Regions from separate parts of the Xanthomonas sp. F4 genome, predicted to be linked through region 2. Evidence: predicted binding sites of a transcription regulator. Region 2 holds the regulator's gene; each other region holds the start of a gene.
The links. The regulator FliA, encoded in region 2, starts transcription of late flagellar genes. The targets are predictions, from matches to a motif close to TAAAGTTTNNCNNNCNNNGGCCGATAA.
Positions count from the first base shown of each region.

Region 1 (7,342 bases), on a different contig from region 2:
CCGAGACCGGCGCCGCGCTCGCGGCCAGCAATGCAACAAACAGCACGTATCCCCGGTGCATAACGGACCCACTCTGTCGTGATCGCGCGGCGCGCAGCGTGGGCGGACAGTAGCGCAGTCCGGTCTCAATGGCGGCATCTGGTCGCCGTTGCGCTCTGCCCGCAGCAGAGTGTCTCGCCAAGGGACAGCGGGGCACACTATGCATACGCCGGTTGTCGGCCCCGGCCACGCCGGTCCATCCCACACCGCCCGGGGACCGAGGATGCGCAAGAAACACGAGTTGCCGGAAAAGCCCTGCCTGCATTGCGGCTGGCCGTTCCGCTGGCGCAAGAAGTGGGAAAAGGTCTGGGACGATGTGAAGTACTGTTCCGACCGCTGCCGTGGCGAGCGCAAGCGCGTGTCCGTGCCGGGGTCGCCATGAGCCGCAGCATGGCGCGCCGCCGCGGTGCGTGGTCGCACGCCGGCCACGCTGCATGAGTCCGATGCAGCCCACCGCCCACACCTTGCGCCTGGTGCTGGGCGACCAGCTCGATCCCGAACACCCGTGGTTCGACGTGCGCGATCCCGGCGTGGTCTACGTGCTGATGGAAGTGCGGCAGGAGACCGACTACGTCCTGCACCATGCACAGAAGATCCTCGCCATCTTCGCCGCCATGCGCGCATTCGCCGCCCAGCTGCGCGCGGCGGGCCACCGCGTGCGCTATGTGGCGATCGACGACGCCAGCAACCGCCAGTCCATCCCCGCCAATCTCGCTGCGCTGATGGCGCACTACGGTGCGCAGCGCCTGCAGTACCAGGACCCCGACGAATGGCGCCTGGACCAGCAACTGCGGCAGTGGGGCGCGACGCAGGCCTTCGCCACCGAAGCGGTGGACAGCGCGCACTTCTACACTCGCCGCGGCGAACTGGCGGAGTTTTTCCGTGGGCGTCCGCAGTGGCTGATGGAGCACTTCTACCGGCACATGCGCAAGCGCCACCGGATCCTGCTGGTGGCCGACGGCACGCCCGAGGGCGGGCAGTGGAACTACGACCACGATAATCGCCAGCCCTGGCCCGGTGATCCGCCGCCGCCGCCGGATGCGCGCCCAGTCCACGATCACAGCGCGCTGTGGGCAACCATCCAGGCGGCCGGCGTGGACAGCTTCGGCCAGCCGCAGGCAGATGCGGTGCGCTGGCCGCTGAACCGCGCCGAGGCGCTGGCCTGCCTCGATCGCTTCATCGCCGACGGCCTGCCGCACTTCGGCCGTTACGAAGATGCGATGAGCACGCGCAGTCCGCGCCTGTTCCATTCGCAGCTCTCCTTCGCCCTCAACACCAAGATGCTGCGGCCGCAGGAAGTGGTGCAGCGCGCGCTGGCGGCCTACGACGCCGGCACCGCGCCACTGGCGGCGGTCGAGGGCTTCGTTCGGCAGATCCTGGGCTGGCGCGAGTACGTGCGCGGCATCTACTGGGCGCACATGCCCGACTACGCCGCACGCAACGCGCTCGGCCACGACACGCCGCTGCCGGCCTGGTTCTGGACCGGCGACACGCACATGCGCTGCCTGCACCACGCCATCGGCCAGTCCCTGCACGACGCCTACGCCCACCATATCCAGCGGCTGATGGTCATTGGCAACTTCGCTTTGCTGGCCGGCCTGGATCCGGCTGCGGTGCACCGCTGGTACCTGGGCGTCTACATCGACGCGTTTGAATGGGTCGAGCTGCCCAACACGGTGGGCATGAGCCAGTTCGCCGACGGCGGCCTGCTCGCGACCAAGCCCTACGTCAGCAGCGCCGCCTACATCGACCGCATGAGCGACTACTGCCAGGGATGCCGCTACGACCGCAAGCAGAAGACCGGCGCGCGTGCATGTCCATACAACGCACTGTACTGGGACTTCTTCGCGCGGCACCAGGACACGCTGGGGCGCAATCGCCGCCTGGACATGGTCTACCGCCAGCTCGGCAAGCTGCCGGCCGCGCAACTGCAGGCCTTGCGCACGCATGCGCAACACCTGCGCGGACGCCTGGACACGCTGTAGCGCGGGCCAGGCGCTTCGCGCGCACGTACAGCAACCGGATGCGCTGCCGGAACGGGCCCTGCAACGCACCCAAACCGTGCCACGCGCCGCGCATCGTCGCGCTGTCGCATGTGGTGTGTGCGCAATCGCGCGATCTGCTACCTGCGTTCTGGTCGATCGACACGCGTTCAAGCACCCTATGCCGCCGGTCGGCCCGGCGGCCGTCCTGCACTCGAGGTGTCAGCGACATGCATGACAGTCGAATGACTGTCGCGTGTCGCGTTGTTCCCCCGCAACCCTATCGAGCACGATCATGACCACGACGCGTTCCCTGAAAGCCAGCGCGCATGCTGCTGGCGTTATCGCCCTGATGACCGCCGCCACGGCGATCGCCGCCGTCCCCGCGGCGCCACAATGCAGCGTGCCGCAGGCTTGGGCGCTCCCGACCGCGGCCACGGTGGTCGGCAACGGCACGCAGGCCAGCTGCACCGCCAGCGCGCTGGCCGCCGCCGTCGCACAAGGCGGCTACATCACCTTCAACTGCGGCACCAAGCCGACCAGCATCGCGATCGACCGCTCGATCACCATCGCGGCGACCACGCCCACCGTGATCGATGGCCAGGGCAAGATCACCCTGGATGGCGGTCAGTCCACCCGAATCCTGCTGGTCAATGCCGGCAGCGCGCTGTCGGTGCGCAACCTGAAACTGCAGAACGGCAGTTCGGTGCAGCCGGCATCGAACCAGGCCTACGACCCGGGCACCTGGGGCGGTGGTGCGATCAAGGTCGGCTACCGCGGCAAGCTGGAAGCCATCAACAGCCAGTTCCTGGCCAACCGCAGCAGCATTGGCGGCGGCGCGATCTTCGCCGGAAGCGACGCCGAGGTGACCATCGTCCGCAGCGGCTTCTACAAGAACACCGCCTGGCTCGGCGGCGCGCTGTATACCCAGCTCAGCCGGCTGACCATCGTCGGCTCGGAGTTCGCCAACAACCAGGCGATCAATGCGCCGCAAGGTTTCCCCGATGCCGGCAACTTCGGTGGCGGCGGGGCGATCGACACCGACGGTGCGTCGCTGGCCGGCTATCTCAAGGGCGGCGTCGGCAGCGGCGGCACGCTGGCGATGTGCGGCACCGTGGTCCGCAACAACGTCGCCGCCAACGGGTCCGGCGGTGCCACGCTGTGGGCGTATGCGCCGGACACCATCGACGTGAAGTACTCCACCTTCGCCAACAACGTCGCCACCGGTGGCCCGGGCGGCGGTGCGCGCATCAGCATGGGCTTCACCGATACCTCGCATGCCGGCACCGCCATCACCACGCCGGGCACCATCAACATTGCCGAGACCAGCTTCCTGTCCAACACCGCCGAACAGGGCAACGCCGGCGCGCTGTACCTGGATTGCTACGGCGCCTGCGATGTCAGCAACAGCACCTTCCACGGCAACTCCGCCAAGGGCGTGGGCGCGGCCATCCAGCATGTCGGCTGGCAGCCGGCCAACGGCGACCAGGGCAGCCCCAGCGTGCGCTTCAACAACGTCACCTTCGCCGAGAACACGCCGTGGGTGACGCTGTTCGGCGACAAGTTCGACATCCGCAACAGCATCCTGTACTCCAAGACCGAGCGCGTGTTCTGCAACAACCAGAGCAACACCGGCAACAATCTCATCGAGTACTCGGCCAAGGGCGCGGTCTGGCCGAACGCCTGCCTGGCGACGGGCAACGTGAAAGCGGCCGATCCGCTGCTGTCCGCCCCTGCGAACAATGGCGGACCGACGCTTACCCAGCTGCCTGCGGCCAACAGCCCCGCGCTGAACGCCGGCGCCGGCTGTACCGCCATCGACCAGCGCGGCAATCCGCGCAATACCGCGGTGTGCGATCTGGGCGCGGTGGAGATCAAGTAAGCCGATCTGCCGTCGTTAGCCGCAGGGCAGTGCGCGGTCGCGCCGGCTTGGCCGATGCGACCGCGCGTCCGTCGCCGGGATGCGGAGAGCGTGCGATGACGCCGCTTCCCGCGCAGATGCGCCGATGCTTAGATCCGGCAATGCGGCACCGGGCGGCGCGACGGTGCCGTGCCGCACCGCGCTGGTGTCGGGTCGCAGACCAGTCCGCTGCATGCGGCCCCCGCGCCGAGCGATCGCGCCGCGACCGTGCGCTCGACATACGCCGCACCCTGTCCGGTGCGCCTGCCAACGTCTGTCAGGCGGCGGCCGACGCCGTGCAGACCTCACCACCGCTGCAGACATGACCGCGCGTTGCAGTGCGCGCCAACAACGCCATTCGAGCCTGCCGCGCGCGCCGCGGGCAATACGGTGGCGTATCTTCTTTCGTGGGCATCGGCGGTGCCGCGCGATGGCGCGGCGCCGGCGACGCCTGTGCCTGCGACTTTCCGGATTTGGGACCTGGGTCGCTCGCAGAGGGTCAAGTTCGCGATGCAGATACCGATAAAGGTACCCCCCTCGCGAGTCCCCCCCGATGCATTTCTTTCACTCCTTCAAGGTGAGTCAGCGCCTTGCGCTGTCGTTCGGCCTGCTGATCGTGCTGCTTGGCGCTTCCTCTACCTTGGCGCTCTACCAGTTCCACAACGTGCGCCAGGCGGTCGACAAGATCGTCCACGAAAACAATCAGAAGACCGGACTGCTGTACACCATGCTGCGCAACAATATGAGCGCGGAGCGCTACCTGCGCGACATGATGCTGTCGCCGGCCGACAAGCGTCCGGCGATCGCCGCCAAGATCCAGGAGATCCGCGCCGACAACGACCGCCTTCGCCAGGCCCTCGACGCCCTGCCAGGCACGGCGGCAGGTCTGGCCATGCGTAAGGAGATTCATGCTGCGCAGGCGGCGGCGCGGTCGGTCAACAGCCGGGTACTGGCGCTGGCCAGTTCCGGCGAGATCGAGGCGGCCAGGCAACTGCTGTACGGTGAAGCCGCGCCGTTGCTGGCGCGGCGCGTGGAGGTGATCCAGAACGCGGTCGATCTGCAGATCCGGCAGAACGCGCTCAGCTCCGAGCAGATCCAGGCGGCCCTGCTCTTCAGCAATCGTGCCTTGATCGGGTTCGGCCTGCTGGCGGCGGTGCTCGGCGCGACCTTGAGCGTGCTGATCACCCGCAGCCTGGCCGGACCGCTCGGGCGCGCGACCGAAATCGCCGAATCCATCGCTCAGGGCCGGCTGGACCATCGCATCCCGCCGCAGCCCAAGGATGAGACCGGCCGCCTGCTGACCAGCATGGACCGCATGCAGGCGCAGCTGCAGGCGGTGATGGCGGCGCAGTCGCAGATGGCCAGGCACCACGAGCGCGGCGACGTCAGCCAGCGCATGGACGAGCACGCGTTTCCCGGCGAGTACGCGCGCATGGTGCGGGAGAGCAATGCGTTGCTCGACATGCACGTGAGCCTCCAGCAGCGCTTGCTCGAGATCATGGGACGCTATGCGATCGGCGACCTGTCGCAGGACATGGATCGCCTGCCCGGCGAGCAGGCCGCGCTCACCGAGACCATGGACCAGGTCAAGCGCAATCTGTCGGCGATGAATGCCGAGATCGGGCAACTGGTCGACGCCGCGGCCGCCGGCGACTTCGCCGTGCGCGGCGACAGCGCGCGCTTCCAGTACGACTTCCGCGACATGGTCGAGGGGTTGAACCAGTTGATGGCGACCACCGACGGCAACCTGCAGGCGTTGTCCAAGCTGCTGCAGGACATCGCGAGCGGCGACCTGACCACGCGCATGGAGGGGCAGTTCCAGGGCGTGTTCGCGCAGATGCGCGAGGATGCCGATGCCACCGTGGCCCAGCTGACCGGGATCGTCGGCCGCATCCAGCATGCGTCCGGGCAGATCACCGGCGCCGCCGGCGAGATCGCCGCCGGCAACGCCGATCTCTCGCGCCGCACGGAGCAGCAGGCCGCCAGCCTGGAGGAAACCGCCGCCTCGATGGAGGAACTGACCTCCACCGTGCGCCAAAATGCCGAACGCGCCAGCCAGGCCAATCAGCTGGCCATCGGCGCGACCGCGGTGGCCTCGCAAGGCGGCGCGGTGGTGGCCCAGGTCATCGACACGATGAACGGCATCCAGACCTCGTCCCGGCGGATCGCCGACATCATCAGCGTGATCGACGGCATCGCCTTCCAGACCAACATCCTGGCGCTCAACGCCGCGGTGGAGGCTGCGCGCGCCGGCGAGCAGGGCCGCGGTTTTGCCGTGGTCGCCAGCGAAGTGCGGGTGCTGGCGCAACGCTCGGCCGAGGCCGCCAAGGAGATCAAGCAGCTGATCGACGACTCGGTGAGCAAGGTGGACGCCGGCTCCCTGCTGGTCAACAGCGCCGGCAGCACCATGCACGAGATCGTCGTCAGCGTGCAGCGCGTGACCGACTTCATGACCGAGATCTCGGTCGCCTCGCAGGAGCAGTCGAGCGGCATCGAGCAGGTCACCCAGACCATCACCCACATGGATCAGGCCACGCAGCAGAACGCCGCCCTGGTGGAAGAAGCGGCGGCGGCGGCCCAGTCAATGGAGGAGCAGGCGATCCAGCTCAGCGACGCGGTGAAGGTGTTCGTCCTGTCCGGCAGCAACGGGGACCTGACGGCGCGGCGCCAGGCCAAGCCCTTGGGCACGGCCGGTACCTCGACCTCCCGGCGTGGTCCGCGTCAGGTGGCGCCGTTGCTGGTCGAACAAGCCTGCTAGGAACGCCGAGATGGCGCGCGCTGCTGGCCGCAGCGCGCTCGCCACGGCTCTTCCCGGTTCCCCCGGGAGAATGGTACACGGCGTGCGTTCGCAGGAGCGCGGCCCATGGTCGCGGATGATGTTCATGGTCCCGCCAGTTTCCGTCGGCTCGGCCGCCTGCTGTTCCGTCGTGGAGCAGCGTTGCGCGTGCGTCAGGCGGACATGCAAGACGAGGCTAGGCAGGCGTCTCGCAGCAGGGACGCGCCGGCGTCAACAGTCAGCCAGTGCGTCGGCTCCCGCTCCTGCCGGCGTCTGCAAAGCAGGGGGGCGATGCGGGGATCTGCTACGACGCAGAGACCTCCTGCGACCCATCCCGAGGCGCTGCAGCGACGGCTGACGTGTGGAATCATGGATGGTCCCGAAAGCCCGCAGGCGCTGCCATGAACGAATCCGATGCCTACGTGTACGACGCGATCCGCAAATGGGTCTGGTCGGGGTTCTACTCCCAGGACGAGATCCAGGAGATGATCGAGGACATCCTCGAAGAGGACTGCGACGAGGCGATGCTGCGCGCCTCGGTCGCCAGCCAGTGGCAGGCCAAGCAGCAGGCCGAGCAGACCTGGCCGGCGCAGACCGATTGCGACCGGCTCGATGCGTTGTTCGAGCGGCTGCACGAGACCGGCA
Region 1 is NZ_JAASQX010000005.1:105,112-112,453, forward strand. Features, by position in the region: gene FHR66_RS16270 (DUF6624 domain-containing protein) at 1-61, opposite strand, end outside; gene FHR66_RS16275 (DUF2256 domain-containing protein) at 263-421, shown strand; gene FHR66_RS16280 (cryptochrome/photolyase family protein) at 474-2,024, shown strand; gene FHR66_RS16285 (choice-of-anchor Q domain-containing protein) at 2,317-3,903, shown strand; gene FHR66_RS16290 (methyl-accepting chemotaxis protein) at 4,475-6,679, shown strand; gene FHR66_RS16295 (DUF6891 domain-containing protein) at 7,099-7,342, shown strand, end outside.
Region 1: FHR66_RS16290 (methyl-accepting chemotaxis protein) is a predicted target of FliA. The motif match lies at 4,421-4,447, and genes of this name have one in related genera.

Region 2 (7,342 bases):
CAGCACGCCCGGCGGCTGCGGTTCCTGCGGCACGTCGAAGGCCCGGGTCAGCGAGGCGTGCGGATCGAGATCGAGCATCAGCACGCGGTGCCCGAGCATGGCCAGCCCACGGCCCATGGCCAGCGTGGTGGTGGTCTTGCCCACGCCACCTTTCTGGTTGGCGATCGCCCAGATGCGCATCAGTTGACTCCTTCAATGGCAGGTACTGCGCGGGAACCGCCGGCATTGCCGGCGGCCGCCGCGGCGGGGGGTGTCGAAGTGGCCGGCGCGGCGCCGGCGCTCAAACGGTCGGGGGCCGACGGCGTCGGATCGCTGCTGTCGCCGGAATCGGCCAGGATCACCAGCACCACGCGGCGGTTGGCGTTGCGGCCGGCCGGCGTGTCGTTGCTGGCGCGCGGGCGGAACTGGCCGTAGCCGATCATCGACAGCCGCGAGGGCTGCAGGCCCTGGTCGGCGAACAGGTGGACCACGCTGGCCGCGCGCGCCGCCGACAGTTCCCAGTTCGACGGGAACTGCAAGGTGGCGATCGGGGTGTTGTCGGTGTAGCCCTCCACGCGCACCCCGTTGGGCACGCCGGCCAGCACCTGCGCCAGTTCCGCCAGGGTGGCGCGCGCGCTCTGGTCCAGCGCGGCCGAGCCGGAGCCGAACAGGATGTCGCTGTTGATCTCCACTTCGATCCACAGCCCGGCGCGGCGCACGGTGATCAGCTTCTTCTGGATCAGCGGCGCCAGCGCGGCGCCGAGACGGTCGGCGATGCTGTCGAGCTGGCGTTGCGCGCGGCGCAACTGCTGCGCGTCGCGCAGGTCGTCGCCGCGCTGCGCATTGCCGGAGGGCAGGCGGTTGGGATCTGGCAAGGTCAGCGCCGGGCTGGACTTGATCGGGGTCGGGCGCTCGCCGCCCTGGCCCTGCAAGGCCTGGTCGCCGACCTGCACCGGGCGCAGGGTCTTGGGGGTACCGCCGAACGCGGCGCTCATCGCGTCGGCCATCACCCGGTACTTGGCTTCGTTGATCGTGGACAGCGCGTACATCACCACGAAGAAGGCGAGCAGCAACGTCATCAGGTCGGCATAGGGGATGGCCCATGCCTCGTGGTTGGCGTGCTCGTCGTGGGAGTGCTTGCGGGCCATTGGCAACTCAATGCAAGAATCCGGCCAGTTTCGATTCGATGTTGCGCGGGTTCTCGCCCTGGGCGATGGCGATCAACCCTTCGATGATCATTTCGCGCTCGCCGCAGCTGTGCTTGATCACGCTCTTGAGCTTGGCGGCCATGGGCAGGAACAGCAGGTTGGCCGAGGCGATGCCGTAGATGGTGGCGGTGAACGCGGCGGCGATGCCGTGGCCGAGCTTGCTCGGGTCGGCCAGGTTCTTCATCACCGCGATCAGGCCCAGCACCGCGCCGATGATGCCCAGGGTCGGCGCGTAGATGCCCATGCCCTCGAACACCTTGGCCGCGGCCAGGTCGCAGTGTTCCTGGCCTTCCAGGTCGATCTCCAGCATGTGCCGGATGGCTTCCGGCTCCACGCCGTCCACCAGCATCTGCAGGCCCTTGCGCACGAACGGATCCTGCTGCTGCGGCACCTGGTTCTCGAGGCCGAGCAGGCCCTGGCGGCGGGCGATGTTGCTCCATTCCACGATCTGCTTGAGCAGCGCCTGGCGATCGCTCGGCGGCGGCCACAGCAGCCACTTGGCGATCTGGAACGCACGCCGGAACACGGAAGGCGGGGTATGCACCAGGATCGCGGCGACGGTGCCGACGATCACGATCACGAACGCAGCCGGCGACCACAGCGCCGAAATGCCGGCGCCCTTGAGGATGCTGCCACCGATCAGCGACAGAATCGCCAACAGCAGGCCAATGAGACTGAGCTTGTCCATGCAGGAGGTATCGGCCAGGGGGCGGGGGACTTGATGGGTTGGGGATTCGGGATTCGGGATTGGGGAGTCGCAAGCGCGCGAGCGCGGCGGGTTGGTCGGTGTGTCGTAGGAGCGGCTTCAGCCGCGACGCGCTGACCTTGGCGCGTGCCTATGCACGATCGTTCGGATCGTGTCGGTAGGGAGTAGTGCGCCGCGCGTGCGATCGCCAAGCTCCGATCCCGGCTTCACGGCGTCGCGGCTGAAGCCGCTCCTACAAGGGAACCGATGCGGCGGCGAGCCGCTTTTGCGATTCCCCAATCCCGATTCCCGAGTCCCAGCCTCACCGCGTCGCGGCTGAAGCCGCTCTACAAGAAGCAGAGAAGCGCCAGGGATGCCGCTGTTGCGAATCCCCAATCCCGATTCCCCAATCCCGGCTCGTCAGGCCTTCAGGCCATCCACATCCAGGATCAGCGCCAGGCGGCCGTCGCCGATGAGGGTGGCGCCGGCGTAGCCGGGCAGGCCGCGCAGGGAGCGCGGCAGCGGCTTGATCACCACTTCCTCGCGGCCGCGGACCTGGTCCACGACCAGGCCCATGCGCGATTCGCCGGCCTGCAGCACCACCACGGTCAGCAGCGGCAGTTGCGGGGCGTCGATGTTGAGCCACTGGCGCAGGTCCACCAGCGGCAGGGTGTGCGACTGCCGGTCGAGCACGGCGCGGCCGTCGAACCAGCCCAGCGAGCGGCGCGGGGCGTGCAGCACTTCCACCACGCGCGCCAGCGGCAGTGCGTAGACGGTGTCGCCGGCCTGCACCAGCAGGGTCGGCAGGATCGCCAGGGTCAGCGGCACGCGGATCAGGAAGCGGCTGCCGCGACCCAGTTCCGACTGGATCTGGATCTGTCCGCTGAGCTCGCGGATGCGCGACTGCACCACGTCCATGCCGACGCCGCGGCCGGAGATGTCGGTGACTTCGGCCTTGGTCGAGAAGCCGGGCAGGAACACCAGGTGCAGGCATTCCTCGGTGGTCAGGCGGGCGGCGGCCTCGGGGTCGATCAGGCCCTTCTCGCGGGCCTTGGCGCGCAGCCGTTCCGGGTCGATGCCGGCGCCGTCGTCCTGCACCTCGATGCTGACGTAGTCGCCTTCCTGCTGCGCCGACAGGCGCACGTGGCCGCCGCGCGGCTTGCCGGTGGCCTCGCGCAGCGCCGGCGCCTCGATGCCGTGGTCGATGGCGTTGCGCACCAGGTGCACCAGCGGATCGGCCAGCGCCTCGACCAGGTTGCGGTCCAGTTCGGTATCGGCGCCGATCAGTTCCAGTTCCACTTCCTTGTTGAGGGAGCGGGCGACGTCGCGCGCGACCTTGGGGAAGCGCGAGAACACCTTGCCGACCGGCTGCATGCGCGTGCGCATGACCGCCGACTGCAGGCGCGCGGTGGCGATATCCAGGCTGCTGACCGCGCGGTCCAGTTCCTCGTCGCGCAGGCGCACGCGCAGGGTCTTGAGTCGGTTGCGCGAGAGCACCAGTTCGCCGATCAGGTTGACGATCGCGTCCAGGCGCTTGGTGTCCACACGCACGGTGTGTTCGGGTTCGGCGGCCTTGGCCGGGGCGGCCGCGGCCTTGGGCGCGGCGCTGGGCGCGCGCGGCGCCGGCTGCAGCGCCTGCGGCGTGGCCGTCGGCGGCGCATCGCCGTGCAACTGGTCCAGCAGCGCTTCGAATTCGTCGTCGCTGATCAGATCCCCCGCGGCCGCGGCGGTGGCCGCTGCGGGGGCGGGTGCCGGCGCGGCGCTCTTGGCCGGGGCCGGGGCCGGGGCGGCGTCGCCGTGCGCGTCGAACTGCGCGATCAGTTCCGGCGGCGCACGCGGTGGCTCCTGGCCGCTGCCGAAGGCGTCGAGCATCGACTGCAGGTAGTCCAGCGACTGCTGCGCGGCGTCGAAGTGCCGCGCCTGCAGGGTGGCCTGGCCGGCGCGGGCCATGCCCAGGGTTTCCTCCGCGGCGTGGCACAGTTCGACCATGGCGTTGATCGCCAGGAAGCCGGCGCCGCCCTTGAGCGTGTGGAATCCGCGGAACACGGCGTTGAGCTGGCCGCTGTCCTCGGGCGCCTGCTCCAGCGACACCAACTGCTCGCCGAGCCGGTCCAGGATCTCCTGGGCCTCGATGATGAAGTCGGCAGCGATGTCGTCGGGTACGGCGCTCATGGCATTACAGTCCCAGTCCGGACAGCAGGTCGTCGGCGTCGTTCTGCGACACGCCGTGGCGGTCCAGACCGGGCAGGGCCGGGCCGGCCAGGCTGCCGTCGGGTTTGCGTTCTTCCTTCGGCGGCAGCCCCAGCGCGCCGAAGCCTTCGTGCACGCGGCGCACGATGCCGGCGACGCGGCGGATGATCTGCCCGGTCAGGTCCTGGAAGCTCTGCGCCAGCGCCATTTCGGTGAGGTTGTGGCGGATCTTGTCGAGGATCTCGCCCTGGTCGCCGCTGAGGCCGCCGGCGGCGAGCTGGTTGGCCAGCGCGCGGCATTCCTCGGCCAGGTCCAGGGTGCGGTGGCTGGCCTGTTCGGTCATCTCCACCACGTGGTCCAGACGCGAGCAGGCGTCGTCCAGCTCGCCGGCCTCGCTGGGCACCACCGGCAGTTCGCCGAGCGCCTGACCCAGATCGCGCGCGAGCCGGCTCAGGCCCTGCATCATCGGCCGCGTGCGCCAGGCGGCGAGGGTGTCGATCTCCCTGCGCCAGCCGGCCTCGTCGCCGTTCTCCAGCGCGTCCAGCGCGCCTTGCAGGCGTTCGATCAGGGCGGTACGTTCGGCGGTGGCTTCCATTTAGGCGGTCGCTCCCAGGCGTTCGAAGATCTTGCCCAGCTTCTCCTGCAGCGTCTGCGCGGTGAACGGCTTGATGATGTAGCCGTTCACGCCGCACTGCGCGGCCTCGATGATCTGCTCGCGCTTGGCCTCGGCGGTGACCATCAGCACCGGCAGGTGCTTGAGCTTGTCGTCGGCGCGGATGTTGCGCAGCAGATCGATGCCGGTCATGCCGGGCATGTTCCAGTCGGTGACCACGAACTCGAACGGTGCCGAGCGCAGCGCGGCCAGGGCGCTGTTGCCGTCTTCGGCCTCGGCGGTGTTGGTGAAGCCCAGATCGCCGAGCAGATTCTTGACGATGCGCCGCATCGTCGAGAAATCGTCCACGATCAAAATCCGCATGTTCTTGTTCACCACTGACTCCTAAGGGTTCCTATTCTTCGTCTTCCAGACCGGCATCGGCGACACCGAACGCCTTCAGGCGTCCGCGCAACCGTACCGTGGCCTGGCCATGGATCTGACACACGCGCGACTCGCTGACCCCGAGTACCGCGCCGATTTCCTTGAGGTTCAATTCCTGCTCGTAGTACAGCGACAGCACCAACTGCTCGCGTTCGGGCAACTGCGCAATGGCCTTGCCCAGCTCGCGGCCGAATTCGCTGCGCTCGAGCATCTGCTGCGGATTGGGTCCGCCCTTGGCGATGGTATCCAGCTCGCCATGGTCCTCGATGCGCGACTCCAGGCTCAGCACCTGGCCGCGGGCGGCATCTTCCATCAAACGCAGGTATTCGGGAAGCGGCATGTCCATCGCCGCGGCCACTTCGTTGGCGGCGGCGGCGCGGCCGGTGCTCTGTTCGATCTTGCGGATCGCCGAGGCGGCGTCGCGGGCGCGGCGGTGCACCGAGCGCGGCACCCAGTCGCCGCGGCGGATCTCGTCGATCATCGAGCCGCGGATGCGGATCGAGGCGTAGGTCTCGAACGAGGCGCCCTGTTCGGCGTCGTAGCTGCGCGAAGCCTCGATCAGGCCGATCATGCCGGCCTGGATCAGGTCGTCGATCTCGACGCTGGCCGGCAGTCGCGCCGCCAGGTGATGGGCGATGCGCCGGACTAGGTCCGAGTGCTGGGCGATGTAGTCGTTGGCGCTGTTGCGCTGGACGGCGCGGTAGTGGGCGGCGGCGTTCATGCGGCCACCCCGCGCTGGATGATGCGTTCGACGAAGAACTCGACGTTGCCGCGCGGGGCGGTCGGCGCCTGCCAGCGCGCGGTGCGCCGGGCGATCTCGGAGATCGCCTGCGCCGACGGGCTGGACGGGTAGGCCTTGACCACCGGCTGCTGGCGCTGCACCGACAGGCGCAGCCAGTCGTCCTGCGGCACGCAGCCCAGGTAGTTCAGCGACACGTCGCCGAGGAACTTCTCGCAGACCCGGCTCAGCTTGTCGTACAGCAGGCGGCCTTCGTTGAGGTCGCGCACCATGTTGGCGACGATCTGCACCCGGTCCACGCCGCGCTCGCGCGAGAGGACCTTGATCAGGGCGTAGGCGTCGGTGATCGAGGCCGGCTCGTCGCAGACCACCACCACCGCGTCCTGCGCGGCCTGGCAGAAGGTCAGCACGCTGTCGGTGATGCCGGCGGCGGTGTCGACGATCATCACGTCCAGCTCGCGCTGCAGCTCGGAGAACACGTTGACCAGGCCCACGTGCTGGGCCGGCGGCAGCTCGGCCATGTAACGGCGGCCGGAGGCGGCGGGCACCACCATCAGCCCGTTGGGCATGTCGATCAGCACTTCTTCGAGGGTGCAGCGCCCGGCGACCAGGTCGGCCACGGTGAACTTGGGCGTCAGCCCCAGCAGCACGTCGACGTTGGCCAGGCCGAGGTCGGCGTCCAGCAGCAGGGTGCGCTTGCCCATGTCGGCCAGCGCCATGGACAGGTTGACCGAGATGTTGGTCTTGCCCACGCCGCCCTTGCCGCCGGTCACGGCGATGGTGCGCACCGGACCCAGCGGTTCGCTACGCGTCGCCGACAGGGGGAAGGCATTGGTCAGATTGACGTAGTCACGCGACGGCATGGGTCTGCTCCGGAGTACAGGGCTTATCGGCAGCGCGCCGCAAATCTTCAAGGCGCAATACCAGGCTGGCGGCGTTGGCGCGGTGCAGGTCGTCCGGCACGCGCTGTCCATCGGTCACCCAGGTGATGGGGAGGCGGTGGTCCACGACCACCGACAAGGCACTGCCGAACCGCCCGGTCTCGTCCAACTTGGTCATGATGACCCCCTGTGGGTCGGCGCCGGCGAACCGGCGCACCACCTCGTCCAGGTCGGAGAAATGGGCATTGGCAGGCAGTACCAGCAAGGATCGGACCACACGCGAGGCGCGCAGCCAGTGCAGCTGGGCGGCCAGGGCGCGGTCGCGCTGGCCCATGCCGGCGGTGTCGATCAGCACCAGCTTGTAGTCGGCCAGGCGCTCCAGCAACTGCTGCAGCGCGGCGTCGCTGTCGGCCTCGTGCACGGCGATGCCGAGCTGGCGGCCGTAGCTGTGCAACTGTTCGCGGCCGCCGACGCGGACCGTGTCGGTGGTCACCAGGGCCACGTCGCGGGCGGCATGGCGCTCCAGGAAGCGCGAGGCCAGCTTGGCGATGGTGGTGGTCTTGCCGGCGCCGGTGGGGCCGATCAGGGCGATCACGCCGCCTTCCTCGATCGGGTCCAGCGGAG
Region 2 is NZ_JAASQX010000002.1:93,783-101,124, forward strand. Features, by position in the region: gene FHR66_RS08305 (ParA family protein) at 1-180, opposite strand, end outside; gene motD (flagellar motor protein MotD) at 180-1,127, opposite strand; gene FHR66_RS08315 (flagellar motor protein) at 1,135-1,875, opposite strand; gene FHR66_RS08320 (chemotaxis protein CheA) at 2,293-4,044, opposite strand; gene FHR66_RS08325 (protein phosphatase CheZ) at 4,049-4,657, opposite strand; gene cheY (chemotaxis response regulator CheY) at 4,658-5,050, opposite strand; gene FHR66_RS08335 (RNA polymerase sigma factor FliA) at 5,070-5,819, opposite strand; gene FHR66_RS08340 (MinD/ParA family ATP-binding protein) at 5,816-6,700, opposite strand; gene flhF (flagellar biosynthesis protein FlhF) at 6,687-7,342, opposite strand, start outside.

Region 3 (7,342 bases), on a different contig from region 2:
TCTACATCGAGCGCATCCCCACCGTGACCATGGTCGACGGCAAGGAAGTGCGCAGCGTGCGCGTCAACGAGGAGGCGCTGGCGCCGACCCGTATCGCCGGCGTGTTCGGCAAGAACTTCCAGACCACCGGCCTGGAGAAGACCGAGGCGGAGAACCTGGCCAAGCTGCTGCGCGCCGGTTCGCTGGCCGCGCCGATGGACTTCGTCGAGGAATACGTGATCGGCCCGAGCCTGGGTGCGGAGAACGTAGAGCGCGGCGTCACCGCGGTGGTCTACGCCTTCCTGTTCACCCTGGTGTTCTTCAGCGTGTACTACCGCATGTTCGGCCTGATCACCTCGGTCGCGCTGCTGATGAACCTGCTGATCGTGGTCTCGGTGATGTCGCTGTTCGGCGCCACCATGACCTTGCCCGGCTTCGCCGGCCTGGCGCTGTCGGTGGGCCTGTCGGTGGACGCCAACGTGCTGATCAACGAGCGTATCCGCGAAGAGCTGCGCCTGGGCGTGCCGCCCAAGTCGGCGATCGCGGCCGGCTACGAGAAGGCCGGCGGCACCATCCTCGACGCCAACCTCACCGGCCTGATCGTCGGCGTGGCGCTGTACGCGTTCGGTACCGGCCCGCTGAAGGGCTTCGCGCTGACCATGATCATCGGCATCTTCGCCTCGATGTTCACCGCGATCACCGTGTCGCGCGCGCTGGCGGTGCTGATCTACGGCCGTCGCAAGAAGATCAAGTCCGTGGCCATCTGAGCCACGCACGCCACCTTCCGCACGTCCCCGCGCCGGCAGGCGCGGGGTCCAAAAAAACGCAGAGCGGTCTCCAATGAAAATCTTCCCGCTTCACCTGATCCCCAACGACACCAAGATCGACTTCATGCGCTGGCGGCACCCGACCCTGGTGCTGATGCTGGTGCTGGCGCTGGCCTCGTTCGCGGTGATCTTCGCCAAGGGCTTCAACTACGCGCTGGAGTTCACCGGCGGCGCGCTGGTGCAGACCAGCTTCCAGAAGCCGATCGACGTGGACCAGGTGCGCGAGCAGTTGGCCAAGGCCGGCTTCGAGAACGCGCAGGTGCAGAACGTCGGTAGCGGCAACGAGGTGGTGATCCGCCTGCAGCCGCAGGGCGAGCACAACAACGAGGACATCACCAAGAACCTCGCCGAGCAGGTGCGCAAGGCGGTGAGCACGCCGCAGAATCCGGCCACGGTCAAGCCGGGCGAGTTCGTCGGCCCGCAGGTCGGCAAGGACCTGGCGCTGAACGGCGTCTACGCCACCGTGTTCATGCTGGTCGGCTTCCTGATCTACATCGCCTTCCGCTTCGAGTGGAAGTTCGCGGTGGTGGCCAGCGTGACCGCGCTGTTCGATCTGCTGGTGACGGTGGCCTACGTGTCGGTCACCGGCCGCGAGTTCGACCTCACCGTGCTGGCCGGCCTGTTGTCGGTGATGGGCTTTGCGATCAACGACATCATCGTGGTGTTCGACCGCGTGCGCGAGAACTTCCGCAGCCTGCGCGTGGAGCCGATCGAAGTGCTGAACCGTTCGATCAACCAGACCCTGTCGCGTACGGTGATCACCGCGGTGATGTTCTTCCTGTCGGCGCTGGCGCTGTACCTGTACGGCGGCGAGTCGATGGAAGGCCTGGCGCTGACCCACATGATCGGCGCGGTGGTGGTGGTGGTGTCCTCGGTGATCGTGGCGGTGCCGCTGCTGTCGATCGGGCCGTTCCAGGTCACCAAGCAGGACCTGCTGCCGAAGTCGAAGGACGTCGAGGCGCTGGCGCGTAGGCCCTGAGGGGCTGGGATTGGGGATTCGGGAGTCGGGAATCGTAAAAGCGTGATTCCTGGTCCTGAAACACCCGCTCCTGCGAACAGAAAAGCCGCGCGGATGCGCGGCTTTTTCTTTGTGCGGACGCTTGGAGATTCGAGTGGGGGCGGCGCCGCATCCGCTTTGTCGTAGGAGCGGCTTCAGCCGCGACGCCTTACCGGTAAGGCGTCACGGCTGAAGCCGCTCCTACAGGTAGGTCGGTCGGGTTGCAGCGCCTGCCAGTGTCGCGGGATGGGCCGTCGACGACGGCGCCATCCCTTCGCGGCGTCCCTGCCGCGCGGCGGGTCCGGACTAGGCCGCGTTGGCGGTGGCGCGGGCGACCAGGTGCGCCACCATCGGGTAGGTCTCGCTGCGCACCTGGAACTGGCCGACGATCTCCACCAGGTCGCCGGCCTGCTGTTCCATCGCACGCGCCGCGGCGGTGGCTTCCTCGACCAGGGCGGCGTTCTGCTGGGTGGTCTCGTCCATCTGGGTGACGGTGTGGTTGACCTGTTCGATGCCGGCCGACTGTTCCTGCGAGGCCGCGGCGATCTCGCCCATGATGTCGGTGACGCGCTGCACCGAGGCCACGATGTCCTGCATCGTCGTGCCGGCCTGGGCGACCAGTGCCGAACCCGCGCTCACGCGCTCGACCGAGTCGTCGATCAGCGTCTTGATCTCCTTGGCCGCGCTGGCCGAACGCTGGGCGAGGGTGCGGACCTCGCTGGCGACCACGGCAAACCCGCGGCCCTGTTCGCCGGCGCGCGCGGCTTCGACCGCGGCGTTCAAGGCCAGGATGTTGGTCTGGAAGGCGATGCCGTCGATGACGCCGATGATGTCGGCGATCTTCTTGGAGGCCGCTTCGATGCCGTCCATGGTGGTGACGACCTGGCCGACCACCGTGCCGCCCTGCGAGGCCACCGAGGCGGCGCCGGCCGCCAGTTGGTTGGCCTGGCGCGCATGCTCGGCGTTCTGCTTCACCGTGGCGGTCAGTTCCTCCATCGAGGCGGCGGTTTCCTCCAGGCTCGCGGCCTGCTGCTCGGTCCGGCGCGACAGGTCGTCGTTGCCGCTGGCGATCTCGCCCGCGGCGGTGTCGATGCTGGCCGCGGCCTGCTGGATGCGGCCGACCATGTCGGTCAACTGCGCGACGGTGGCGTTGGCGTCGTCGCGCATCCGCGCGAACACGCCGTGGAAATCGCCCTGCATGGTCTGGGTCAGGTCGCCGGCGGCGATCGCGCGCAACAGCTGCGACAGCGCCGCGAGGTTGGTCTCGGTGCCGGTCATCATCGTGTTGAGATTGGCGACCATGCCGCGGAAGGCATGCTGGAAGCGCTGCTCCTCGCCGCGGCGGGAGAAGTCGCCCTGCGCGGCGGCGCGCACCAGCAGGTCGATCTCGTGGTTGATCGCGCCGAGGTTGCGCTTCACCTTGGCCATGGTGTCGGTCAGGATCGCCATCTCGCCCGGGAACTGTTCCAGATCGCGGCTGAGGTCGCCTTCGGCATACTCGCCCATCAACGTGATCAGCCGCTGCTTGACCGAAATATGGCTGTGCACCAACGCGTTGGTGTCGCGCACCATGCGCCCGTAGTCGCCGGGGAAGCGCGCCTCGTCCATGCGGAAGCTGATCTGGCCGGCGGCATGCTGCCGGGCCATCTCGGTCTGCGCCTGGATCACCGTGCGCAGTTCCTCCTGCATCTGCCGCATGTCGTTGAGCAGCGACGGCGCCTGTGTGCGCAGGCGCACGTCCTGCGACAGGTCGCCGCTGGCGATACGGCGCACCACGTCGGCCGCGTAGGCCGGCTCGCCGCCGAGCTGGCGCATCAGGCTGTTGCGGACCAGCAGGCCGAGCAGGATCGCGGCGACGATGCCGATCAGCATGCCGCCGATGCTGGTCCACTCGCCGGACTGCGCGCGTGCCTCGCTCTCGGCCTTGCGCACCTGCAGCAGCGCGCGTTCGGCGTCCTCGTACTGGCCGATCGTGTCGCGCAATCCGTCCATCTGCTGCTTGCCGACGGTTCGGAATGTGTCCAACTGGGCGTCGTCGCTGTCGGCGGCGGTGGCGCGCATGTGGTCCAGTGCCTTGCGCTTGGTCGCCATGAACTGCGCGTAGTCCTGCATCAGGGTTTGCAGGCGCGCTTGCTGTGCCGCATTGTCCGCGGTCAGCTGCTTGGATTCCTGCCACTGCGCGCGGAACTCGCGCTCGCCGAGTTCGAACGGCTCCAGATAGGACTTGTCGCGGGTCAGGGCGAAGCCGCGTGCGCCGCTCTCGATGTTGAGCAGGCTCACCAGCATGCGGTCGCCGAGGGTGATGACCTTGTTGGTATGGGCATCCAGCGCAGCGGCGCTGGTGAACTTGCGAAAACCGATCAGGCTGGTGATGCCGACCAGCAATAACATGGCGATCACGCCGCAGAAGCCGATTGCCAGGCGTTTGGTGACGGTGAGATGATGGAAGGACACGCGAGATCTCCGAAAGATGCGAGAGAGCGGGCGCCACCGGCTCCATTGCCGCAGGGACGGCAACGCAGGCGCGGATCAGCGGGGGAAGTTCGGGCAAAAGCCCGCATCTTTATCGGCCGCGTTCTAGGGATCTTTAGGGCTGTGTTCGCCGGTCGCATCGGGCGCATCGCACAGGCCATGGCAGCTGCACGCAGCGCCTCGTGTCGCCGTTTTCTACGCAAACCGCGATCAAGCACAGGTGAAGCGCGCGACGTGCAATGCGTGAGCGTGGCGTGAGGCGCAGACGCTGTGCCGCGTAACGAGCGCAAGCGGAAATCCTGGAAGTCCCATGTCCTCTCGCGATGCGAAAGCGGTGCGTGCAAGGCCCTCGCTGAGAGGCGTGAGCGCGCGGTGCGCGAATGCCGGGCACAAAAAAAGCCGCGCAAGTGCGCGGCTTTTTTTGTGCTGGAGTGTCGGCGCCGGCCAGTCGCCGGACGCGCCCGCTCAGAACTTCGCGTCGAACTCGCCGGCGTAGCCGGTGTTGACGATCAGCTTCTGCAGCGCATCGCCGACCTTGAGGTTGCCGGCGACCACCTGGAACTGCTGTGGGCCGCGGTCGTCGATGCGGCCCAGGGTGCCGCCCTTGAAGTCGGTGACGCGGCCGCCGGCCTCGCGCACCAGCAGCACGCCGGCCGCGATGTCCCAGGCCTTCACCCCCGCTTCGAAGTAGGCGTCGCTGCGGCCGCAGGCGACATAGGCCAGGTCCAGCGCCGCCGAGCCGGTGCGGCGGATGTCCTCGGCCTGCACCAGCAACGCGTCCACGCACTTGAGCTGGGCGCTGGCGTGCTTGCGCTCGCGCGGCGCGAAGCCCGTGTGGACCATGGCGCCGTTGAGTTCTTTGCGCTCGCTGACACGGATGCGGCGGTCGTTGAGCACGGCGCCGTTGCCGCGGCTGGCGGTGAACAATTCGTTGCGCAGCGGATCGAAGATCACCGCGTCGATCGGCTCGCCGTTCTCGACCAGGGCGATCGACACGCAGTAGTGCGGGAAGCCGCGCAGGTAGTTGCTGGTGCCGTCGAGCGGATCGATCACCCACATGTAGCGCCCACCGCCCTGCACGCCGCCTTCCTCGCCCATCACGCCGTAGTCGGGGTAGGCGCGGCGCAGCTCCTTGACGATCACTTTCTCCGCATCGGCATCGACTTCGCTGGCGTAGTCCATGCGGTCCTTCTGCACCACGTTCAGTGCTTCCAGGCGGTTGATGTGGCGCAACAGGACGTTGCCGGCGAGGCGGGCAGCCTTGACCATGACGGTGACGGCGGGTTTTTGCATGGCAACGGCTCCCGAGAAGGCGGAGGTGGGTCTGGAGGAGGAAAAGAGCAGTCCGGCGTCAAGGCCGGCCGCACAGTTTACCATCTACGCCCCCGTTCGCTTCGCCTGCCGTGCCGCCATGACCGATTCTCTCCGTATCCGCTTCGTCCTGGTCGGAACCCAGCATCCCGGCAACATCGGTGCGGCGGCGCGCGCGATGAAGACCATGGGGCTGTCGCGGCTGGTACTGGTAGCGCCGGAATGCGAGCTGGATACCGAGGCGTACCGGCGTTCTGCCGGTGCCGAGGACCTGCTGCAGCAGGCGCCGGTGCTGCCCGCGCTGGCCGACGCGGTGGCCGACTGCCGGCTGGTGCTGGGCTGCACCGCGCGCAGCCGCCGCGTGTCGCTGGAGGAACTGCTGCCGGCCGATGCCGCGCAGCGCCTGACCGCCACCAGCGCCGAGCCTGCGGAAGTGGCGCTGGTGTTCGGCCGTGAGCGCACCGGCCTGACCAACGAGGAACTGCAGCTGTGCCACGCGGCGGTGCACATTCCCTCCGATCCGGCGTTCAGTTCGCTCAATCTGGCCGCGGCGGTGCAGGTGCTGGCCTACGAGGTGCGCCTGGCGCAGCTGCGCAGTGCCGCCCCTGCGCCCGCGCCGGCGCCGGGCTTTCGCGAGGCGCCGGCCAGCCACGCCCAGGTGGAAGGGCTGTTCGGGCAGTTGGCCGAGACCCTGGACGACATCGACTTCCACAAGGGACGCGCCCCGGATTCGGCGATGCGCAAGCTGCGCCGGCTGTTCCTGCGCACCGAGCTGACCGAGCAGGAAGTGCGCCTGTTGCGCGGCGTGCTGTCCGATGCGCAGCGCATGGCGCGGCTCGCCGGACAGGCGGGAAACTGAGGCCGGACAAGGCGCGAAGGCATCCTTCGCGGCGCGCGCGGTGACGCGCGCGTTGGGGGCGAACAGCATGCGCGGCTGGCGCCATTCTGTGACGCTGTCACCGGCATGCGCTTTCGGCTAGGCTTTGCAAGGTCTACTTGGGGATCGTGGTTTGTCCAGTTCGCGTTGGCGGGTGGTCGTGGTGTGGCTGGCGCTGGCGATCTGCTGGCCCGCGTCCGTGCACGCGCGGCCCTCGGTCTTGGTGCTGGGGCGCATCAGCGACAATCCCAAGGCCCATTACGAGCAACTCAAGCCTCTGCTGGACTACGTGGTGCCGCGCATGCGCGAAGTCGGCATCACCTCCGGGCAGATCCTGATGGCCCGCGACAGCCAGCAGATGAGCAGTTACCTGCGCCGTGGCCGGATCGACTGGGTCACCGAGACCGCCGCCACCGCGATGGCGCTGGAACAGCGCGGCGGCGCCAAGCCGCTGCTGCTGACCGAGCGCAACGGCGTGCGCCAGTACCACACGGTGTTCTTCGTGCGCCGCGACGGGCCGGTGCACGACCTGGCGGATCTGCAGGGGCGGACCCTGGCGCTGCAAAGCCCGCTGTCCACCAGCGCCTACATGGTGCCGATGATGACGCTGTTCGAGCACGGCCTGCATCCGGAGATCCTGCTGTCCAGCAAGGACCAGCCCTCGGCGGAGACGGTCGGCTACGTGTTCGCGCGCTCGGAACTCAACATCGCCGCCTTCGTGCACAAGCACCTGGTGGATGCCGGGGCGTTCAGCAATCTCGACTGGGACGACGAGCGCCGCATCCCGCCGGCATTCCGCCGCGACTTCCGGGTGATCTACCGCAGCGAGCCGTATCCGCGTGCGATCGAAATGGTCCGCAGCGACCTGCCGACCGAGGT
Region 3 is NZ_JAASQX010000001.1:1,390,687-1,398,028, forward strand. Features, by position in the region: gene secD (protein translocase subunit SecD) at 1-746, shown strand, start outside; gene secF (protein translocase subunit SecF) at 820-1,785, shown strand; gene FHR66_RS06140 (methyl-accepting chemotaxis protein) at 2,110-4,257, opposite strand; gene FHR66_RS06145 (inositol monophosphatase family protein) at 4,741-5,568, opposite strand; gene FHR66_RS06150 (RNA methyltransferase) at 5,687-6,445, shown strand; gene FHR66_RS06155 (phosphate/phosphite/phosphonate ABC transporter substrate-binding protein) at 6,597-7,342, shown strand, end outside.
Region 3: FHR66_RS06140 (methyl-accepting chemotaxis protein) is a predicted target of FliA. The motif match lies at 4,367-4,393, and genes of this name have one in related genera.

Region 4 (7,342 bases), on a different contig from region 2:
TGATGGTCGCGCTCGACGGCGACGGCGTCCCCAATTACGCGTTCTACGGCACCGGCTGCGCCGACCGCGCACTGACCGAGTCCGACCTGCCGACGCTGGACGCGCGCGTCGGCGGCCTGCATTTCGGCTCCTACACGCTGGTCGCCGAGACCACCGCCAGCACCTTCCAGGCGCTGGCCGAGCGCGAGCGCGGGCAGCGGCTGATCTCGCTGGACCCGAACGTGCGGCCGACGGTGGAACCGGACATGGCGGTATGGCGCGCGCGGCTGGCGCGCTGGATCGCGCTGGCGCACGTGGTCAAGGTCAGCCAGGAAGACATCGAGTTGCTGTATCCGCAGCAGGATCCGTTCGCCATCGCCCGCAGCTGGCTGCAGCAGGGGCCGTCGCTGGTGGTGATGACCCTGGGCGGCGACGGCGCGGTGGCCTGGCGCGGCGACAGCGAGGCGCGCGTGCGCGGCCGCGTGGTGCAGGTGGCCGATACTGTCGGCGCCGGCGACAGCTTCCAGGCGGCGCTGCTGCAGCAGTTGCCCGACCCGGCCGCGCTGGCGGCGCTGGGCAGCGAGCCGGCTGCGCTGGAGCGCCTGCTGCAGTTCTGCGTGGCCGCCGCGGCCATCAACTGCACCCGCGCCGGCGCCAACCCACCGAGCCTGGACGAGGTCCGCGCCGCGCTCTGAAGCCGACCCACGGCACACACGACATGCGCGCGGCCGGGTTTCCTATGATGGGCCGGCCGCCCACGGCGCCACATCCACCAGGAGACCTGCCTTGATCGAGCTGTCCGACATCGCCGTGCGCCTGGGAATCGCCGCCCTCGCCGGCGCGGCGATCGGGTTGAACCGCGACCTGCACGGCAAACCGATCGGGATCCGCACGCTGGGGCTGGTCGGCCTGGCCACCGCGATGGTGGTGCTGCTGGCCGACCCGCTCGGCAAGGGCGGCTTTACCGACGCCGGCAGCCGCGTCATCCAGGGCATCCTGACCGGCATCGGCTTCCTCGGTGCCGGCGTCATCTATCACACCCAGAAACACGTCCGGGTGCATGGCCTGACCAGCGCCGCCTGCGTCTGGCTCACCGCCTGCATCGGCATCATGTGCGGCGCCGGCCAATGGCAGATCGTGGCCGTGTCCCTGGCCATCGCCTTCGTCATCCTGTTGGTCGGCGGCCGCGTCGAACGCGCCTTGCACGGGCTCCTGGGCGGCAAGCCGCACCATGCCGCGGCCACCGATCAGTCGTCGGACGACGGCCCGCACCAGCCGGGCAAGTAGCTCGCCTCCCTGCTCTTGGCGAGCGCGAGCGCGGTCTCCATGGCGCGTGCGAAGTCGTCCTTGATGTCGCGGCGCCGCAGCCGGCGGCGGAACAGGTCGGCCCACAGGAATTCGCTGAACGGGGTGGTGTCCTTGGCATAGCCGCCCGCACGGCGCACCTCGCCGGCGAGGCTGCGGTAGGGATCGTCCTTCAGGTCGGCGATCGACGTCGGCATGTCCTTGAACGGGCGGCGCTCGCCCTTGGCGTCATAGGGATAGGCCCAGCGGCGATGATCCAGCACGCTCCACAGCGCGGCCTTGTCGACGACGCTGAGGTCGGCGATCACCGTGACCAGGATGTCCTTCACCCCTTCGTCGTGCAGTGCCCGCGCCAGGTGGTGATGGTCCACCACGTAGTACTTGCCGTCCGGCCCCAGCACCACCGGGATCATGTGCTTGCCGAGCAGCTCGGCCTGCTTGTGCCTGGAGGCGTGCGCGCGCCAGCGCTTGCGCTTCTCCTTCACCTCGCGCATGCCCACGGTCATCTGCGTCGGGCGCAAGGACAGGATCGGGACAGGGTGCAGCAGCGGTTCGCGGGAATCGGCCATGCTCGGTCTCGGTGGAGGTGGGGGGCGTGTAGCGCTGTCGACGCTGCGGTAGGCACAACCGCCAGAGTGCCAGTGCCGTGCGCGTCTTGCACGACGTCCGGACACGCGGCGATCTTTCGGCAAGCCAGGCTTGCTCCCCTCTCCCTCCGGGACCACGGCCCCCTTTTCGGGGGAGGGGCCGGGGGTGAGGGTGCGACAGCCAGGGAACCTATTCCCCAGACGCCTCCCTAGCCACCCGACCCTCATCCGCCCCTTCGGGGCACCTTCTCCCGAAGGGAGAAGGGACGGGCGACCACGCCGCCTGAGCACATACTCCCCTCTCCCCCCGGGAGAGGGGCTGGGGGTGAGGGTACGACCGCAATGGAGTCTTCTTCACAGACCCACCACCCGCCCGCTCAAGCGCACGCCGCCGGCGCCGATATCCAGAGCCTGAGCGCCAGCATGGGCGGCGCATTGACTGGGGAGGAGCCGGCCGGCATGTCGGACCAACGCGACGAGCCGCCCATCAGCGGACTGCGCAAACTGCTGTCGCCACGTCGGCGCGAGCCGGCGACGACGGCGGCCGCGACGCTGCCGGCGCGCGCGCATGGACATGGACATGGTCATGGGCACGCGCCCGGCCAAGCGGCGGCGCCTGTGGCGGGCGCAACCGACCCGGCCGCCGCCACCGCCGCGCTGATCCGCCTGTTCCAGCAGGCGCACGAGCCGCAAGGCCTGCTCGGCGCCTTCGCCGATGGCATGGCCTCGTTGCATGGCGAACTGGGCGACATGGGCCGGCGCCTGCAATCGGCAGCGAGCAGCGGCGACTGGCCCAGCTATGGCCGCGCGCTGCGCCAGCTGATCGACAAGTACATTCGCACCATCGACATCGAAGACCCGCTGGCCGGGCCCAGCGACAGCGAGCGCCTGCGCGACCTGCTGCGGCAGACCGTGGCCGGCGCGCTGGCGGCGCTGCTGCACACCCTGCCCGAGCTGGCCGGCGAGGCCGAGGCCAGCGGCGAGGCGCTGCGCCAGTGGCGCCCCGGGCAACCGCTGGAACCGGTGGCGCAGCAGGTACGCGAGTTGTGCCACCAGATCGCGTTGCGCGCCAACGACGGCCAGGAGCAACAGGCGCTGTTGCTGAGCCTGTTCGACCTGCTGCTGGAGAATGTCGGCGAACTGCTCGAAGACACCAGTTGGCTGCAGGGCCAGATCGCGGTGGTGCGCGACCTGATCGCCGGGCCGCTGGACCGCTACTCGATCGAGGAGGCACGCGGCAGCCTGCGCGAGGTGATCTACAAGCAGGGGCTGCTCAAGCAGGGCATCGCCGAGTCCAAGAACGCCATGAAGGAGCTGATGCTGACCTTCGTCGCGGACCTGGACGGCATGGCCGCCAGCACCGGCGAATTCCACGACCGCATCGCCGACTACTCGCAGACCATCCGCGACGCGCGCAGCATCGCCGACCTCAACCGCCTGCTGCAGGAAGTGCTGCAGGACACCGGCCACGTGCAGGAGCAGGCGCTGCGCGCGCGCGACCACCTGATCGCCGCGCGCCAGGAAGTGGACGCGGCCGAACAGCGCATCCTGCGCCTGGAGCAGGAACTGCAGGACGTCAGCGGCCTGGTGCGCGTCGACCAGCTCACCGGCGCGCTCAACCGGCGCGGCCTGGAGGACCTGTTCGCGCGCGAACTGGTGCGCACCGAGCGCAGCGCGCAACCGTTGTGCGTGGCGATGCTGGACCTGGACGATTTCCGCCAGCTCAACGCGACCTACGGCCACCCCGGCGGCGACAGCGCGCTGCGCCACGTGGTGGAAGTGGCACGCACCACGTTGCGCGCCAGCGACGCCATCGCTCGCTTCGGCGGTGAGGAATTCCTGCTGCTGATGCCGGACTGCACGATCTTCGAGGCCAGCGCGGCGGTGACCCGGGTGCAGCGCGCCCTGGCCCAGCGCGCGGTAGTGCACGAGGACCAGCGCGTGTTCGTCAGCTTCAGCGCCGGCGTCGCCCTGCGCCAGCCCGGCGAAGCGCAGGACGCGCTGATCCGCCGCGCCGACCGTGCGCTGTACGAGGCCAAGAAGGCCGGCAAGAACCGGGTGGTTTCGGCCGATTAGCGCCGGCGGTGCCGGCGCGGGATTCGGGAGTCGGGATTGGGGATTCGCAAAGGCAGCAATGCGCGCCGCTGTTGCGAATCCCGAATCTCCAATCCCTAATCCCTACCCCGTACCTTCTTGATGCCCAACACCACGGCCAGCACCACGGCGCCGGCCACGATTCCCACCACGGCATTGCCCAACGCAAGCACCAGGCTGCCCAGGCCGCCGCTCGGGGCGATGCCCTCGATGGCGTGATGCAGCGGGCCGATGCTGTGCACCAGGATGCCGCCGCCGACCAGGAACATCGCCGCCGTGCCGGCGACCGACAGGGTGCGCATCAACCACGGCGCCAGCCACAGGATGCCGCGGCCGATGGTCGCGGCGGCGGCGCCCTTGCGGCTCAGGTACAGGCCCAGGTCGTCGAGCTTGACGATGCCGGCAACCAGGCCGTAGACGCCGGCGGTCATCGCCAGCGCGATCGCCACCAGCACCGCGAGCTGCTGCACGAACGGCACGCCGGCGACCACGCCCAGCGACAGCACGATGATCTCCGCCGAGAGGATGAAGTCGGTGCGGATCGCGCCCTTGACCTTGTCCTTCTCCAGCGCCACCACGTCCACCTGCTGGTCGGCCAGCGCCTGCACCTGCTGCGCATGCCGCTCCGCGTCCTCTTTCTTCGAATGCAGGAAGCGGTGCGCCAGCTTCTCCACGCCCTCGAAGCACAGGAACGCGCCGCCGATCATCATCAGCGGGGTGATCGCCCACGGCAGCCACGCGCTGATCGCCAGCGCCGCCGGCACCAGGATCGCCTTGTTGAGCAGCGAACCCTTGGCCACCGCCCACACCACCGGCAGTTCGCGGTCGGCGTTCACCCCGGTGACCTGCTGCGCGTTCAGCGCCAGGTCGTCGCCGAGCACACCGGCGGTCTTCTTGGCCGCGACCTTGGTCAGCAGCGACACGTCGTCGAGCAGGGTGGCGATGTCGTCGAGCAGGGTGAACAGGCTGGCGCCGGCCATGCGGGGATTCCATTCGGGATGAGCGGCGATTCTCGCCGATTCCGGCATGCGGTGGGCTGCCGGCCGCATCGGTCTCCGCCCGGGTGTATCCCATTACCGGCCCCGCGCGCTGCACAACCTGACGTAACGCTACTTGATGAGGCCTTCCGGCGAGGACGGGAAGATCAATGCGTATGTCGCACCGATCGCCGACGCCGCGCCGAGCACGAGCGACACAACCAACGCGAGCAGCGACAGGCCACGCAACAGCCGCGGCGCCAGCGCCAACAGGACGCGCCCGAGCGCCGCGATGCGACCGCCCGCACCGTGCACGCGCAGGCCCAGGTCGGCGAGCAGGACGAGCGCGGCGACCGGTATGTACATGGCCAGTGCCAGCGCAACGGCCATCAGCGCCACGCCGAGCGCGGAAAACGCGAACGGCAGCATGGACAGCACCAGGCTGGTCACGACGATGCACTGGATCGACACGACGACATCGGTCCGCATCGCGCCCTTGAGCAGCCCGGCGATCCGGGCGTCGTCTTCGGCACCAGGATCGGCCGCCGGGCGGCGCCAGGAGCGTGCCAGCCACTCCAGGCTTTCGTAGCTCTGGTACAGCCCGCACAAGCACAACAGCCCCAGCGTCAGCCGATCCGTGACGTTGTCGTGCGTCCCGAACACCGAGGGCGGCGGCAGCATGGCGTAGAGCGCCAGCAACGCCGGCACCAGCGCCAGCTTGCCCAACAGCGCGCGCCCGAACGCCTTGCCCAGTAGCCACCAGGCGCGGCCGATCGGCGCCGCGGCCACCGCCCGCGCTTGTGCCGGGGCCCGGCGCGCAGTCTCGTCCAGCGCGGACGCCAGCGCACCAAGCAAGGTGAACAGGCTGGTGCGAGCCATGCGCGTTCCTGTTGGAAAGGTCGGCGCCATTCTCACCGAGATCGCGGGCCGGCGCCGCGCGCCACGGCATCACCCGCACTCGGCTACCCTGCGGCCCAGCCCCGCACCGCCAAGGAGACGCCATGGACCAGTTCCTCACCGCGCCCCGCGCCATCGTCGACGACGTGCTCGCGGCCGCCGCCATGCTGCAACCGCTGCTGCTCTCCGAGGCCGACAGCGGCACCCGCATCGTGCTGCAGGCGGAGCGCGATCCGCGCCAGGTCGCGGTGCTGTCCGGCGGCGGTGCCGGGCACGAGCCGGCGCATGCCGGCTTCGTCGGCCCGGGCATGCTCAGCGGCGCCATCGCCGGCGACCTGTTCGCCTCGCCCGGCGTGGAGGCGGTGCTGGCGGCGATCCGCGCCTGCGCCGACGCGCCCGGCGTGCTGCTGGTGATCAAGAACTACACCGGCGACCGGCTCAACTTCGGCCTGGCCGCCGAGCGCGCCCGCGCCGAGGGCATCGACGTGGCCAGCGTGCTGGTCGCCGACGACATCGCCCTGCCCGACGCCGCGCAGCCGCGCGGCATCGCCGGCACGGTGCTGGTGCACAAGTACGTGGGCCATCTGGCGCGCGAGGGCATGCCGCTGGCCGAACTGGCGCAGCGCGGCCAGGCCTTCGCCGACCGCCTGCTGTCGCTGGGCATGGCGTTGTCCAGTTGCAGCGTGCCCGGCCAGCACGTGGGCCGTCGCGCACCGGAACTGGGGCTGGGCATCCACAACGAGCCGGGTGCGCGGCCGGTACAGCCGGGCGCGGTGGAAGAGGCGCTGGCGCTGGTCCTGGACCCGCTGCTGGCACAGGCCGATGCCCGCCTCGGTGCCGACGCGCCGCTGGTGCTGATGCTCAACGACCTCGGCGGCTGCTCGACGCAGGAACTGGGCGTGCTGACGCGGCTGGCGCTGCAGCGCATCGGCGTCGACCGCATCGCGCTGATGCCGCTGCCGGCGGCGCTGATGACCTCGATGGACATGCACGGTTTCTCGATCACTCTGGCGCCGGCCGATGCCGACGTGCTGGCCGCGCTGCAGGCGCCGGTGCAGACCCTGGGCTGGCCCGGCGTGCGCGTGCCGCACGCGGCGCAGACCTTTGCTCCGGTGCTGAAGCGCGACGACAGCCACCGCCATGGCGCGCGCGACGCGCAGTGCGCCGCAGCACTGGCCCGCGTGGCGCAGGCGCTGATCGCCGCGCAGGCGGAGCTGGACGCGCTGGACGCGCGCAGCGGCGATGGCGACGCCGGCAGCACCTTCGCCGCCGGCGCGCGCGCCCTGCAGCAGGCATTGGACACCGATGCGCTGGCGACCGGCGATGACGCCGCACTGGCGCGCGGCCTGGCGGCGACGATCGAACACAGCATGGGCGGTTCCAGCGGCGTGCTGCTGTCGATCCTGTTCACCACCGCCGCCGGCGCACTGGCGGACGGCCGCGACTGGGTGCAGGCCCTGCAGGCCGGCGTGGCACGAATGCAGCACTACGGCGGCGCGCAAC
Region 4 is NZ_JAASQX010000003.1:77,270-84,611, reverse strand. Features, by position in the region: gene FHR66_RS12715 (carbohydrate kinase family protein) at 1-674, shown strand, start outside; gene FHR66_RS12710 (MgtC/SapB family protein) at 766-1,266, shown strand; gene FHR66_RS12705 (ParB-like protein) at 1,227-1,853, opposite strand; gene FHR66_RS12700 (GGDEF domain-containing protein) at 2,331-3,947, shown strand; gene FHR66_RS12695 (DUF808 domain-containing protein) at 4,043-4,945, opposite strand; gene FHR66_RS12690 (DUF808 family protein) at 5,075-5,821, opposite strand; gene FHR66_RS12685 (dihydroxyacetone kinase subunit DhaK) at 5,944-7,342, shown strand, end outside.
Region 4: FHR66_RS12700 (GGDEF domain-containing protein) is a predicted target of FliA. The motif match lies at 2,249-2,275, and genes of this name have one in related genera.